One region of the Streptomyces sp. NPDC088817 genome, then DNA from elsewhere that is predicted to be linked to it. Evidence: riboswitches for the same ligand, from Rfam matches in the RefSeq annotation. Region 1 holds a riboswitch; each other region holds the start of a gene.
The links. A riboswitch is a leader RNA that binds a small molecule or an ion and turns the genes downstream of it on or off. The one in region 1 is predicted to bind cobalamin.
Positions count from the first base shown of each region.

Region 2: it holds a riboswitch for cobalamin, as region 1 does, so the genes downstream of both, ACIP4X_RS22000 ((2Fe-2S) ferredoxin domain-containing protein) here and ACIP4X_RS07135 (ribonucleoside-diphosphate reductase subunit alpha) in region 1, are expected to answer to the same signal.
Region 3: it holds a riboswitch for cobalamin, as region 1 does, so the genes downstream of both, metE (5-methyltetrahydropteroyltriglutamate--homocysteine S-methyltransferase) here and ACIP4X_RS07135 (ribonucleoside-diphosphate reductase subunit alpha) in region 1, are expected to answer to the same signal.

Region 1 is NZ_JBIVJN010000003.1:211,449-215,941, forward strand. It holds gene mctP (monocarboxylate uptake permease MctP) at 1-1,001, shown strand, start outside; gene ACIP4X_RS07130 (GNAT family N-acetyltransferase) at 1,098-1,604, shown strand; cobalamin riboswitch at 1,650-1,804, shown strand; gene ACIP4X_RS07135 (ribonucleoside-diphosphate reductase subunit alpha) at 1,927-4,287, shown strand; gene ACIP4X_RS07140 (ribonucleotide-diphosphate reductase subunit beta) at 4,287-4,493, shown strand, end outside.
Region 2 is NZ_JBIVJN010000011.1:274,585-279,077, forward strand. It holds gene ACIP4X_RS21990 (maleylpyruvate isomerase N-terminal domain-containing protein) at 324-677, opposite strand; gene ACIP4X_RS21995 (DNA-formamidopyrimidine glycosylase family protein) at 946-1,737, shown strand; cobalamin riboswitch at 1,810-1,932, shown strand; gene ACIP4X_RS22000 ((2Fe-2S) ferredoxin domain-containing protein) at 1,994-2,392, shown strand; gene ACIP4X_RS22005 (cobalamin-binding protein) at 2,441-3,361, opposite strand; partial or broken gene ACIP4X_RS22010 (acyl-CoA dehydrogenase family protein) at 3,430-3,564, shown strand; gene ACIP4X_RS22015 (enoyl-CoA hydratase/isomerase family protein) at 3,561-4,493, shown strand, end outside.
Region 3 is NZ_JBIVJN010000008.1:120,949-125,441, forward strand. It holds gene ACIP4X_RS16885 (tetratricopeptide repeat protein) at 1-68, opposite strand, end outside; gene metE (5-methyltetrahydropteroyltriglutamate--homocysteine S-methyltransferase) at 254-2,566, opposite strand; cobalamin riboswitch at 2,743-2,963, opposite strand; gene ACIP4X_RS16895 (FAD-dependent monooxygenase) at 2,999-4,456, opposite strand.

The DNA.
Region 1 (4,493 bases):
TGATCTACATCGTGATCGCGGTGGCCGTCATCTACATCCCGATCAAACTGGGCGGCTTCGGCGAGGTGTTCGCCAAGGCGGACCAGAAGTTCACCGAGGCGGGTTCGGGCGGTCTGGTGCCGGCGGCGGCCGGCCAGTGGACGTACGCCACGCTGGCCCTGGGCTCCGCGCTCGCGCTGTTCATGTACCCGCACTCGATCACCGCGACGCTGTCCTCGCGCAGCCGCGAGGTGATCCGCCGCAACACCACGATCCTGCCGCTGTACTCTCTGATGCTGGGCCTCCTCGCCCTGCTGGGCTTCATGGCGATCGCGGCGGGCGTGCAGGTGAAGAACGGCCAGCTGGCCATCCCGCAGCTCTTCGAGAACATGTTCCCGGACTGGTTCGCGGGCGTGGCGTTCGCGGCGATCGCCATCGGCGCGCTGGTGCCGGCGGCCATCATGTCGATCGCCGCCGCGAACCTGTTCACCCGCAACATCTACAAGGACTTCATCCGCCCGCAGGCGACACCGCGGGAGGAGACCCGGGTCTCCAAGATCGTGTCGCTCCTGGTGAAGGTGGGCGCGCTGGCCTTCGTCCTGACCATGGACAAGACGGTCGCCATCAACTTCCAGCTGCTCGGCGGCATCTGGATCCTGCAGACCTTCCCGGCCCTGGTCGGCGGGCTGTTCACCCGCTGGTTCCACCGCTGGGCGCTGCTGGCGGGCTGGGCAGTCGGCATGGTCTACGGCACGGTCGCCGCCTACGGGGTCGCCTCGCCCACGCAGAAGCACTTCGGCGGGTCGGCGAAGGAGATCCCGGGCCTCGGTGAGATCGGCTACATCGGGCTGACGGCGTTCGTGCTCAACGCGGCCGTCACGGTGGTCCTGACGTTCGTGCTGCAGGCGGTCAACGCGCCCCAGGGCGTGGACGAGACCCGTCCGGAGGACTACACGGCGGACGCCGGCGACCCGGGCGTCGAGGCGGAGCTCCCGCCGGCCACGGCGGCGGCCCCGCACTAGTGCCGCAACAGGCAGGGACACTCGCACGGAGCGTTCCAGGGGCCGTCGGAGAATTCCGGCGGCCCGCTGCCGTGCCCGTGCGGCACACTCGGGCGCATGGACTTCGTGATCCGGCCGGTCGAACCCGGCGAGTACGGCACCCTGGGTGAGATCACCGCCCGGGCCTACCTCCAGGACGGGCTCCTGGACTTCGGTGAGAGCGACGGGTATCTCGGCGAGCTGCGGGACGTGGCCAAGCGGGCGGCCGCCGCCGAGGTGCTGGTCGCGGTGGCGGACGGACAGGTGCTCGGCGGAGTGACCTTCGTCCCGGGCGCCGGCCCCATGGCCGACCTCGCCGGCCCCGGGGAGACCGAGATACGGATGCTCGCGGTCGCGCACGCGGCCCGCGGCAGGGGCGTCGGCGAGGCCCTCGTACGGGCCTGTACGGACCGGGCACGGGCCGTGGAGGGCTGTGTCCGCGTGGTGCTGTCCACCCAGAGCTCCATGCACACCGCCCACCGCATCTACGAGCGCCTCGGCTTCGTTCGCACACCGGGCCGGGACTGGAACCCGCTCCCCGAGCTGGACGACATCATGCTGCTCACCTACGAGTTGACATTCTGACACGCTCCGGAGTCGACGCGGCACAACATATGGGGGTGCCTGACTCGCTCAGCACAAGATGTATGCTCGTGCTCAATGTCGCCGCAGGGGAATCCGGTGCGAATCCGGAACTGTCCCGCAACGGTGTACTCGTGCACGTATGCCCCCAAGGCCCGTCACGAGCGTCAGTCCGAGGACCTGCCGACAGTGCGCCCGGCCGTCCGGTCCGGGTGCCCTGACGTCCGGGCTTCGCGGAATGGGCCGGTGGACGCGGCGCCGTGTGCGTTCGTGTGCCGCCCCCTGCCCTCGGCGAGGCCCCGTGCCGAGCGAGGGAGAGCTCCACGTGACCATCGCGCCAGCCGACCCGGTTTCAGTCGTAGCCACGGAAACCGACGGTCCAGGTGCCGTACTGCTGCGGACCCTGACCGAGCTGACCGCCGACCTCCCCGACGCCGACCCCGGCCGGGTCGCCGCCGCCGCGCTGCGCGGCCGGTCGGCGCGGGCCGACGAGGCCGAGTTGCGCGAGCTGGCCACGGAGGCGGCCGCCGGGCTCATCTCCGAGGACCCCGCCTACTCCCGGCTGGCGGCCAGGCTGCTGACCCTCGCCATCCGCGCCGAGGCCGCCTCCCAGGGCGTCGCCTCCTTCACCGACTCCGTCGTCGTGGGCCACCGCGAAGGCCTCGTCGCCGACCGGACCGCGGAGTTCGTGCGCGTCCACGCCGACCGCCTGGACGCGATGATCGACCGGGCCGCCGACGACCGCTTCGGCTACTTCGGCCTGCGCACCCTGCACAGCCGGTACCTGCTGCGGCACCCGATCACCCGCAAGGTGATCGAGACGCCCCAGCACTTCATGCTGCGGGTCGCGGCCGGTCTCGCGCAGGACGACACCGCGCGGTCCGTCGACGAGGTCGAGGCGCTCTACGGGCTGATGAGCCGCCTCGACTACCTGCCCTCCTCCCCCACCCTGTTCAACTCGGGCACGCGCCACCCGCAGATGTCGTCCTGCTACCTGCTCGACTCCCCCAAGGACGAGCTGGACTCCATCTACGAGCGCTACCTCCAGGTCGCCCGTCTGTCCAAGCACGCCGGCGGCATCGGCATCGCCTACTCCCGCATCCGCTCCCGCGGTTCGCTGATCCGCGGCACCAACGGGCACTCCAACGGCATCGTGCCGTTCCTGAAGACCCTGGACGCCTCGGTGGCCGCCGTGAACCAGGGCGGCCGGCGCAAGGGCGCCGCCGCGGTCTACCTGGAGACCTGGCACTCTGACATCGAGGAGTTCCTGGAGCTGCGCGACAACACCGGTGAGGACGCCCGCCGGACGCACAACCTCAACCTCGCGCACTGGATCCCGGACGAGTTCATGCGCCGGGTGAACGCCGACGGTCAGTGGTCGCTGTTCTCCCCCGCGGACGTGCCCGAGCTCACCGACCTGTGGGGTGAGGAGTTCGACGCCGCGTACCGGGCCGCGGAGGCGCGGGGCCTGGCGCGCAAGACCATGCCGGCCCGCGACCTGTACGGCCGCATGATGCGCACCCTCGCGCAGACCGGCAACGGCTGGATGACCTTCAAGGACGCCGCCAACCGCACCGCGAACCAGACCGCGGAGCCGGGCCACGTGGTCCACTCCTCGAACCTCTGCACGGAGATCCTGGAGGTCACCGACGACGGCGAGACGGCGGTGTGCAACCTGGGGTCGGTCAACCTCGGCGCGTTCGTGGCCGGCGGCGACATCGACTGGGAGCGGCTGGACGAGACCGTCCGCACCGCGGTCACCTTCCTCGACCGCGTGGTCGACATCAACTTCTACCCGACCGAGCAGGCGGGCCGCTCCAACGCCCGCTGGCGGCCGGTGGGCCTGGGCGCCATGGGCCTGCAGGACGTGTTCTTCAAGCTGCGCCTGCCCTTCGACTCCCCGGAGGCGAAGGCCCTGTCCACCCGTATCGCCGAGCGGATCATGCTCGCCGCGTACGAGGCGTCCGCCGACCTCGCCGAGCGCAGCGGCCCGCTGCCCGCGTGGGAGAAGACCCGTACGGCCCGGGGCGTGCTGCACCCCGACCACTACGACGTCGAGCTGACCTGGCCGGAGCGCTGGGCGGCCCTGCGCGAGCGGATCGCCGCCGTCGGCATGCGCAACTCGCTGCTGCTCGCGATCGCCCCGACCGCCACCATCGCCTCGATCGCGGGCGTGTACGAGTGCATCGAGCCGCAGGTCTCCAACCTCTTCAAGCGTGAGACGCTCTCCGGGGAGTTCCTCCAGGTCAACTCGTACCTGGTGGACGATCTGAAGGCGCTCGGCGTCTGGGACGCCCGCACCCGTGAGGCGCTGCGCGAGGCCAACGGCTCGGTGCAGGACTTCGCCTGGATCCCCGAGGACGTGCGCGGGCTGTACCGCACGGCGTGGGAGATCCCGCAGCGCGGCCTGATCGACATGGCCGCCGCCCGCACCGCGTTCCTGGACCAGTCCCAGTCCCTGAACCTGTTCCTGGAGACGCCGACCATCGGCAAGCTCTCCTCGATGTACGCCTACGCCTGGAAGCAGGGTCTGAAGACGACGTACTACCTGCGGTCCCGTCCGGCGACCCGGATCGCGCGCGCCGCCCGGGCCCAGGCCACCGTCCCCGTCCAGCAGGCGGCGCCGGACGCCGACGCGGTCGCCTGCTCCCTTGAGAACCCCGAGTCCTGCGAGGCCTGCCAGTAATGACCAGCGAGACCAAGAACCTGCTCGACCCCGGCTTCGAGCTGACGCTCCGTCCGATGCGCTACCCGGACTTCTACGAGCGCTACCGGGACGCCATCAAGAACACCTGGACCGTGGAGGAGGTCGACCTCCACTCGGACGTCGCCGACCTCGCCAAGCTGAGCCCGTCCGAGCAGCACCTGATCGGACGGCTGGTGGCCTTCTTC
Region 2 (4,493 bases), on a different contig from region 1:
AGGAGGAGGACGCGGGTGGCCGCGTCGCTCTCGATCGTGGCCGGGCCCTCGGGAGCGGCGAACCGGATCGTGCCGCCGTCGGCGTCGGCCGTCACCACGATGTCGTCGGTGCCCGGCGTACGCAGGCGGCCCTCGACCCGCCCCTCGGGGCCCAGGTTCAGACCGGCGCGGCCCCGGACCAGCAAGGGCCGGCCCACCGACACCACGCTGTGCTCGGTCATCCACGACTCGTTGAGGGACCGCACGGCCGTCCGGTCGTCGCCGGTCAGGTCCCAGCGGTGGAGGATCAGTTCCTCACGCATGTGTTCCGCGAAGAAGGGGACCTACACGGACCGGCCGGTCCACATCACTTCCGTGTCCGGGGACAGGTCCCGTGCCGCGGCCGCCGCGACCTCGGTGAGCTGTTCACAGTTGGTCAAGAACGCCGCCCAGAGTTCGGTGTCCGACATCCGCCGGTAGGGAGCCTCGTGCGCGAAGCTCCTGGTCTCGACCGGTGTGCCCGCGTGAAACGCTCGCAGTACCCGGGCCGGCTCCTCGGCGTTCCCCGTCTGGTGGACCAGGATGTCGCGTACCGTCCACGCCTCGCACCACGTGCCGTCGTCGGGCCTTCGGCCCTGTACGGCGTGGACGAAGGGAGCCAGCTCGGGCAGCGTGTCGTCGACCTTGGACGGGATCACGTGCCATGGGTATCCCGGTCGGGCCGCAGGCCGAAACCGGCGGACGTCCGATCGGGGCACCGTGCCCCGATGCGTCCTGCCTCGGTGCGTCCTGCCTCGGGGCATCGTGGCTGCGGCGGAACGACGAGTGCGTGCGGTCGCCCTCCGCGGGTACCCGTCTCCGCGTGCGGCGGGCCGACGACCGTACGCCGACGACCATACGTCGATGACCGTACGCCGACGACGTACGACGAAGAGCCGCGACGAACGAGCCGATCGGGGCGAACGCATGCCCGAACTGCCGGATGTCGAGGGATTCCGCGAGGTGCTGATGACCTGCGGTTGTCAGCGGTGTGTCACGGACGTCGAGGTGCGGGACACCGGGGTGCTCCGGGGTGTCAGCGCGCGGCGGCTGCGGAGGGAGCTGACGGGCAGGCGTCTGGGTCAGGCGTGGCGGCACGGCAAGTGGCTGTTCGTGCCGGTCGGCGACGACGGTCCCGTACTGGTCTGGCTGGTCTGGCACTTCGGCATGACGGGATCACTGCGGTGCTGTGCCCCGGACGAGCCCCTCGCGCCGCACGACCGCATCGTGCTGACGCTCGACGACGCCCGGCATCTGCGCTATCGCGATCAACGCAAGCTCCAAGGCGTGCGGTTGGCCGACGGAGCGCAGCTCGCGCGGATCGTGGACGGTCTGGGGCCCGACGCCCTGACCGTGAGCCGGGCTGAGTTCCGGGACCTGTTGTCGGGACGGCGGCGCGCCGTCAAGAGCGCGTTGATGGACCAGTCCGTGATCGCGGGTCTCGGGAACCTCCTGTGCGACGAGATCCTCTGGCGGGCCCGGGTGGCACCCCGGACTCCGGCGGGGGAGCTGGGCGAGACCGCGCTTCGACGTGTCCATGCGGGGATGGGCAGGGTCCTGGAGTCGTCCGTCCGTGCCGGGTGCGTGCCGCCGAGGGAGTCCTGGCTCACCGGACAACGGGACGACCGCGTACCGATGTGTCCTCGCTGCGGGCGGCCCCTGTGCTCGAACCGCGTCGGCGGACGCCGCACGGTCTGGTGCCCGCGGTGCCAGGGATGAGCGGAACGGGCCGTTGCGGGGGGCGGAACCGATCATGGGATGATGACCGGCGACAAAAGGCGACGGCGGTCCGAGGAAGCCGGTGTGAATCCGGCGCGGTCCCGCCACTGTGACCGGTGAGCGAGTTCCGGAACGCCACTGCCCCGTCCGGGGCGGGAAGGCGGGACGAGCGAGGACCCGGGAGCCAGGAGACTCACGCGGTCGCCTCCTCGAACGAACACCGGGGCGGATCTCCCCGGGAGGGGAGTGGGGCGGCGTGCCCGAGAAGCCGACGGACGAGGCGCCGGACGGTGCCGTGGCGGGGAGCGGTCCGGTGCCGTGCCGGGTCGTCCTGTGCCGGGACTGCTGCTGCGGCAGCGCCAAGGTGACCGGGGTGGATCACGCGACGCAGACCGCGCGGCTGCGCGCGGAGGTGCCGATGCGCATCTCTGAATGCCTCGACGTGTGCGAGCAGGCGAACGTCGTCGTGGTCCAGCCCTCCGCCGAGGGCCGGGCGGCCGGTGCGCGACCGGTCTGGCTCGGGCTCGTCAACGACGCGGACGCGACGGAGGACATCGTCGCCTGGGTGCGCGCCGGTGGTCCGGGGGTGGCCCCCCTGCCGGAGATCCTCGACCTGTACACCTTCCCCCCGCCGCGACGCGCCACGGAGTCCTGAGTCACGCGCTCGCGCGGAGGCCCGTACACCGAGGAGACCGGCCCGTCGTCACCCGACGGGGAACGGCCGGGCCTCCGCCGGGGCGACCGGGTCGCCGGCCCGCACGCCGTGCAGCACCTGCGCGAGTATCTCGGCGCCGCGCACCACCCGGGGCCCCGGCCGGTTGAAGTAGGACGGGCCGTCCAGCACCCGGACGCGACCGGACGGGACGGCGGGCAGATCCGCCCAGCCGGGCAGGTCGCCGAGCAACGAGGCTTCCCGCAGGGTGCGTTCGGGAGGAAAGCCGCACGGCAGGACGAGGACGACGTCCGGCTGCGCGGCCCGTACCGCCTCCCAGGTCATCGGCTTGGTGTGCTCGCCGGGGGCGGCGAGGAGCGGCTCGCCTCCGGCGGTGGTGATCTGCTCGGGGACCCAGTGTCCGGCGGGCCACAGCGGGTCGAGCCACTCGATCGCCACCACCCGGGGCCGGCCGAGTCCGGCGACCGCGCCGCGGACCCGGTCGAGGCGGTCCCGCAACTCGGCCCGGCGCCGCCGCGCGCGCTCGCTCACACCGAGCAGATCACCGACGGTGACCAGGCAGTCCAGGACGTCGTCGAGCGTGCGCGGCTCCAGGCTGAGGACCCAGGTGCCGGCGTCGAGCAGCCGTACGGTCCGGCTGACCTTCTCGTACGACACCGCGCACACGTCGCACAGGTCCTGGGTGAGCACCACGTCGGGGCGCAGGGCGGCCAGAGCCTCGGTGTCCAGCGTGTACAGCGACGAACCGGAGTGCGCCGACCCTCCGACGGCGTCGGAGATCTCCCGGCTGGTGAGCGCGTCCTGGTCCAGGTCCGCCCCGGTCACCACGGGCACGGAGGCGACCTCGCGCGGCGGCCAGTCGCACTCGTGGGTGCGGCCGGCCAACTGCTCCGAAAGGCCGAGTTCGGCGACGATGTCGGTCGCGGCGGGCAGCAGGGAGACGATGCGCATACATCGACTGTAGGAGACCCCTGGAACCGCTGATTTCCGGCGCCCGGCGTGTTTCGTTCGATCGCCCTGGTGGAGACGACTACCTCAGCGAGTACGGCACTGAGAAGATCGTCTGTGACCTGCGTGTCCACCAGATCCTGGAAGGAACCAACGAGACCATGCGCGTCATCGTGGCCCACGGCCTGACGGAGGCGCTCGGATGACCGCCACCGAGGAACCCGTCCTGTTCCACACCGCCGGACGGGCCGCCCACATCACCCTCAACCGGCCCAGGGTCCTCAACGCCCTCACCCACGAGATGGTGCGCCGTATCGACGAGGCACTGACGGCCTGGGAGCACGACCCGGCCGTGGAGACCGTCGTCATCACCGGTGCGGGCGAGCGCGGCCTGTGCGCGGGCGGCGACATCCGCGCCATCCACGACGACGCCCGCGACGGGGACGGCGTCGCCGCGGCAGCCTTCTGGCGCGACGAGTACCACCTCAATGCCCGTATCGCCCGCTATCCGAAGCCGTATTTCGCCGTCATGGACGGCATCGTCATGGGCGGCGGCGTCGGCGTCTCCGCGCACGGCAGCGTCCGCGTCGTCACCGAGCGCTCCCGGATCGCGATGCCCGAGACCGGCATCGGCTTCGTCCCCGACGTCGGCGGCACCCATCTGTTGGCCCTCGCCCCCGGGGAACTGGGCACCCATCTCGCGCTGACCGGCGCGCAGATCGGCGCCGCCGACGCCCTGCTCTGCGGGCTCGCCGACCACTACGTCCCCTCGGCCTCCGTGCCGGACCTCATTGACGACCTCGCCCTCACTCCCGTGTGGGAGGTGCTCGCGCGCCATGTCCGGCCCGCGCCGCAGGGGGAGTTGGCGGGGCGGCGGGAGTGGATCGACTCCTGCTACGACGCCGGGACGGTCGAGGACATCGTGGGCCGACTGCTCGATCACGGGGAGCCCGCCGCCAAGGAGGCGGCCGAAACCCTGCTCACCAAGTCGCCCACCGCGCTGAAGGTGACCCTCACCGCGCTGCGCCGCGCCCGCCGTCTCGGATCGCTGGAGGCGGTCCTCGACCAGGAGTACCGCGTCTCCTGCGCCACCCTGAGCAGCCCCGACCTGGTGGAGGGCATCCGCGCCCAGGTC
Region 3 (4,493 bases), on a different contig from region 1:
TCGAAGAACATCCGCGCCCGCTCCCAGCGCTCCGCCGGCGTTCCGTGCTCGTAGTACGTCGTGTCCACTCGTGACCTCCTCCGGTGCCTCGCTCCGAAGCCACCGGCTGCCACAACCGGCACGGTTGGTTGAATATTCCACTGCCTCGACGGGCCACGTCAGCGGCCCGTGCCCGGCTCCCGGTCACGGCCGGGACTCACGTCCGCTCCGGCCGGGGGCACCGGCCGGAGCGGACAGGACACGCCGGGGAGTCCTACGACACCTCACCGCGCACGGTGCGCGCCGCCGCGACCAGGTTCTCCAGGGAGGCCCGGGTCTCCGGCCAGCCGCGGGTCTTCAGACCGCAGTCGGGGTTGACCCACAGCCGTTCGGCGGGGATGGCCTCAAGACCGGTGCGCAGCAGCTCGGCGGTCTCCTCGGCGCTCGGGACGCGCGGGGAGTGGATGTCGTAGACACCGGGCCCGGCCTCGCGCGGGTAGCCGTGCGCGGCGAGTTCGCGGGCGACCTGCATGTGGGAGCGGGCGGCCTCCAGGCTGATGACGTCGGCGTCGAGGTCGTCGATGGCCTGCACGATGTCGCCGAACTCGGCGTAGCACATGTGGGTGTGGATCTGGGTGTCCGGGCGTACGCCGCCGGTGGTGAGCCGGAACGCCTCCGTGGCCCACGCCAGGTAGGCCGGGCGGTCGGCGGCGCGCAGCGGCAGGGTCTCGCGCAGGGCGGGCTCGTCCACCTGGATCACCGAAGTACCCGCCGCCTCCAGGTCGTTCACCTCGTCGCGCAGGGCGAGGGCGACCTGGCGGGCGGTGTCGGCGAGCGGCTGGTCGTCGCGGACGAAGGACCAGGCGAGCATGGTGACCGGGCCAGTGAGCATGCCCTTGACCGGCCGGTCGGACAGGGACTGCGCGTACGTCGTCCAGCGCACCGTCATCGGGTCCGGACGGGAGATGTCGCCGGCCAGGATCGGCGGGCGGACGTACCGGGTGCCGTAGGACTGGACCCAGCCGTGCTGGGTGGCGAGGTAGCCGGTGAGCTGCTCGGCGAAGTACTGGACCATGTCGTTGCGTTCGGCCTCGCCGTGCACCAGCACGTCCAGGCCGGTCTTCTCCTGGAAGGAGATCACCTCCCGGATCTCCGCCCTGACGCGCTCCTCGTACCCGGCGGTGCCGATCCGGCCCGCGCGCAGATCGGCGCGGGCGGCGCGCAGTTCGCCGGTCTGCGGGAAGGAGCCGATCGTGGTGGTCGGCAGCAGCGGCAGACCGAGGTGGGCGCGCTGGGCGGCGGTCCGTTCGGCGTACGGCCGGCAGCGGCGGGCGTCCGCGTCGGTGACGGCCGCGGCACGGGCGCGGACCTGCGGATCGCGGGTGATGGGGGAGTGCGCGCGGGAGGCCAGGTCGGCGCGGTTCGCGGCGAGTTCGGCGGCGATCGCGTCCGTGCCGTGGGTCAGGCCCCTGGCAAGGGTGACGATCTCGGCGGTCTTCTGCCGGGCGAAGGCGAGCCAGCGAAGGATCTGCGGCTCGATGTCGCGCTCGGCCGTCGTGTCGAGCGGCACGTGCAGCAGGGAGCAGGAGGCGGACACGTCGACCCGGTCGGCGAGGCCCAGCAGGGTGCCGAGCGTGGCCAGGGACGCCGACAGGTCGTCGACCCAGATGTTGCGGCCGTTGACGACCCCGGCGACCAGCCGCTTGCCGGGCAGTCCGCCGACGGCGGCGAGGTCGTCCAGGTTCGCCGCCGCCGCGTCGGTGAAGTCCAGCGCGAGCCCGTCCACCGGAGCCCTGGCCAGCAGCGGCAGCGCGTCGCCCAGCCGGTCGAAGTAGGAGGCGACCAGCAGCCTGGGCCGGTCGGTGAGCGCGCCGAGGTCGCGGTAGGCGCGCTCGGCGGCGTTCAGTTCCGCCGGGGTGCGGTCCTGGACGAGTGCCGGCTCGTCCAGCTGCACCCATTCGGCGCCCGCGGCGCGCAGGTCGGCGAGGACCTCGGCGTACACGGGCAGCAGCCGGTCCAGCAGGGTGAGCGGGTCGAAGCCGGCGGCCACGCCGGGGGCGGGCTTGGCCAGCAGCAGGTAGGTGACGGGGCCGACCAGGACGGGCCGGGCGGTCAGGCCCAGGCCGAGGGCCTCCTCCAGCTCGGCGACCTGCTTGGCGGAGTCGGCCGTGAACACCGTGTCGGGACCCAGCTCGGGCACCAGGTAGTGGTAGTTCGTGTCGAACCACTTGGTCATCTCCAGCGGCGCGACGTCCTGGGTGCCGCGCGCCATCGCGAAGTAGCCGTCCAGGGGGTCGGCGGCGACGGCGTCCCGGTGGCGGGCCGGGATCGCGCCCACCATCACGGTGGTGTCCAGCACGTGGTCGTAGTACGAGAAGTCCCCGGTGGGGACCTCGTCCACGCCGGCCCCGGCCAGCTCCCGCCAGTTGGCGCGGCGCAGCTCGGCGGCCGTGGTGCGCAGGGCGTCGGCGTCGACGCGGCCCTTCCAGTAGCCCTCGACGGCCTTCTTGAGTTCCCGGCCCCGGCCCAGGCGGGGGTAGCCGTACACGGTGGCCCGTGCTGCCGCGGCTGCGGACTTGGTGGTCACGGAGATCTCCTTCGCGAGACGATTCCCTGAGATCCCGGGGACGGGACGGGGCGCGAAGGGTGACGGAACCGGACGGCACCGGCCCGCGGCCGTCCGTTCGGTGTGTACTCCCCCAGACTTCGTCCGGGGGTGCCCCAACCCGCCCTCGAGGTCACCGGGATGTCCGCGCGCGAGTGGTTCGCGCACGGGCAGTTGGCAGGTCTTCGGACTCGCGGGCACGTCTTCGTCGGACGAGACACCTACTGGCCGTCGCTTCCCAGACCCTTCCCGGGTCCAGTGCGTATGACGGCGGTCGTTCCCACTCACCGCTGCGGGGCAGTCCCGGATTCCCACCGGGTTCCCTCTTGCGACGCATCCCGCCTGGCGGACGGGGCGAACCAGCTGCACGGGCCAGCCTACGGGTCCCTCCCGGGTCGCGGCGGATCATGTCCATCATTCGGATGGTGAGCCGAGACACCCGCTCGGCGCGGGTCGCCGCGGGATCCGGTGCGCGTCCTCGGCGCCCACGCGCCTCGCGTACTCCTCCAGCCCGTCCGCGGTCTCGCCGGCCCAGCCCACGTAACCGTCCGGGCGGATCAGGAACACCCCCGCGCCGTACGCCTCGGGTGCCGTGTCCGCGCTCGTCGTCAGCAGGGTCCAGTGCGGCCCCCGGAACGTGTCGAACAGCCGTGTGCCGTCCACGGTCCCGTCCGGCGCGCGGTCGCCCGCCCGCACCGGGCCGGGCAAGCGGCGTGTTTCCTCCGTGAGGGAGGAGGTCCGGTAGCCCAGGCCGAGTTGGCGGGTCGCCCCGCCGCGGCGGGTCTCGCCGCGGTGCACGCTCGTGGAGAGGGCGAGCATCCCGGCGGCGACCGGCCGCCGTTCCTCCTCGTAGGTGCTCAGGAGGGAGCCGGGCACGCCGTCGCGCAGCACCGCGCCCAGCTTCCAGCCGAGGTTGTAGGCGTCCTGCACGCTGGTGTTGAGGCCCTGGCCGCCGGCCGGCGAGTGGATGTGCGCGGCGTCCCCGGCGAGGAGGACCCGGCCCTCGCGGAAGCGGTCCGCGAGCGCCGCCCGCGGGCGGAAGTCCGAGGCCCACCGCACCTCGGTCAGATCCTCGGGAGCGAGGTGCGAGCGGGCGGCGACGACCTCGCGGACGCCGTCCAGGGACAGGTCCACCGCCGTGCCCTCCGGGAACCCGGCCACGACCTGGAAGTCCTCGGTGCCCGCCAGCGGGCAGATCGCCATGAAGCCGCCGCTCTCGCCGCCGGCCGGGAAGATGTGCCAGTTGTCGCGGTCGAGACCGGTGATACGGACGTCCGCCACCAGCATCGGGCTCGGATCGACCGTCTCGCCGGTCATGCCGATGCCGAGCGCCCGGCGCACCGCCGAGCGGCCCCCGTCGGCGGCGACCACGTACCTGGCCCTCACCTCGGCACCGGAGGCGAAGCGCACGGTCACGCCGTCCTCGTCCTGAGCGAGGCCGACCGCCTCCCGGCCGAAGGCGACCCGCCCGCCCAGCTCCTCGAGCCGCTCCAGGAGGATCCGCTGGGTGCGCCACTGCGGCACCATCAAGCCTTCCGCGTACGGCGAGTCCTCGGTCGCCTCCACCGGGTCGAACATCCGGTGCTCGCCCGCCCGCTCCCCGTTCCGCCAGATCATCCCGACCGGGTAGGCGCCGCCGGCCGCGCGGACCGCGTCGAGGACGCCGAGGTCGTCGAAGACCTCCAGGGTGCGCGGCTGGATCCCCTTGCCCCGCGAGCCGGGGAACAGCCCGTCACCCCGCTCCACGACGAGCGCGTCCACCCCGCGCCGGGCCAGGTCGATGCCCAGGGTCAGCCCGCTGGGGCCCGCGCCCACGATCAGGACGTCCGTGTGCGCGGTCGTGCGGTGTGCGGTCGTGCGGTGTTCGATCATGTGCTCACGCTCCTTAACGCCGTTAAGTGCCGTCCGC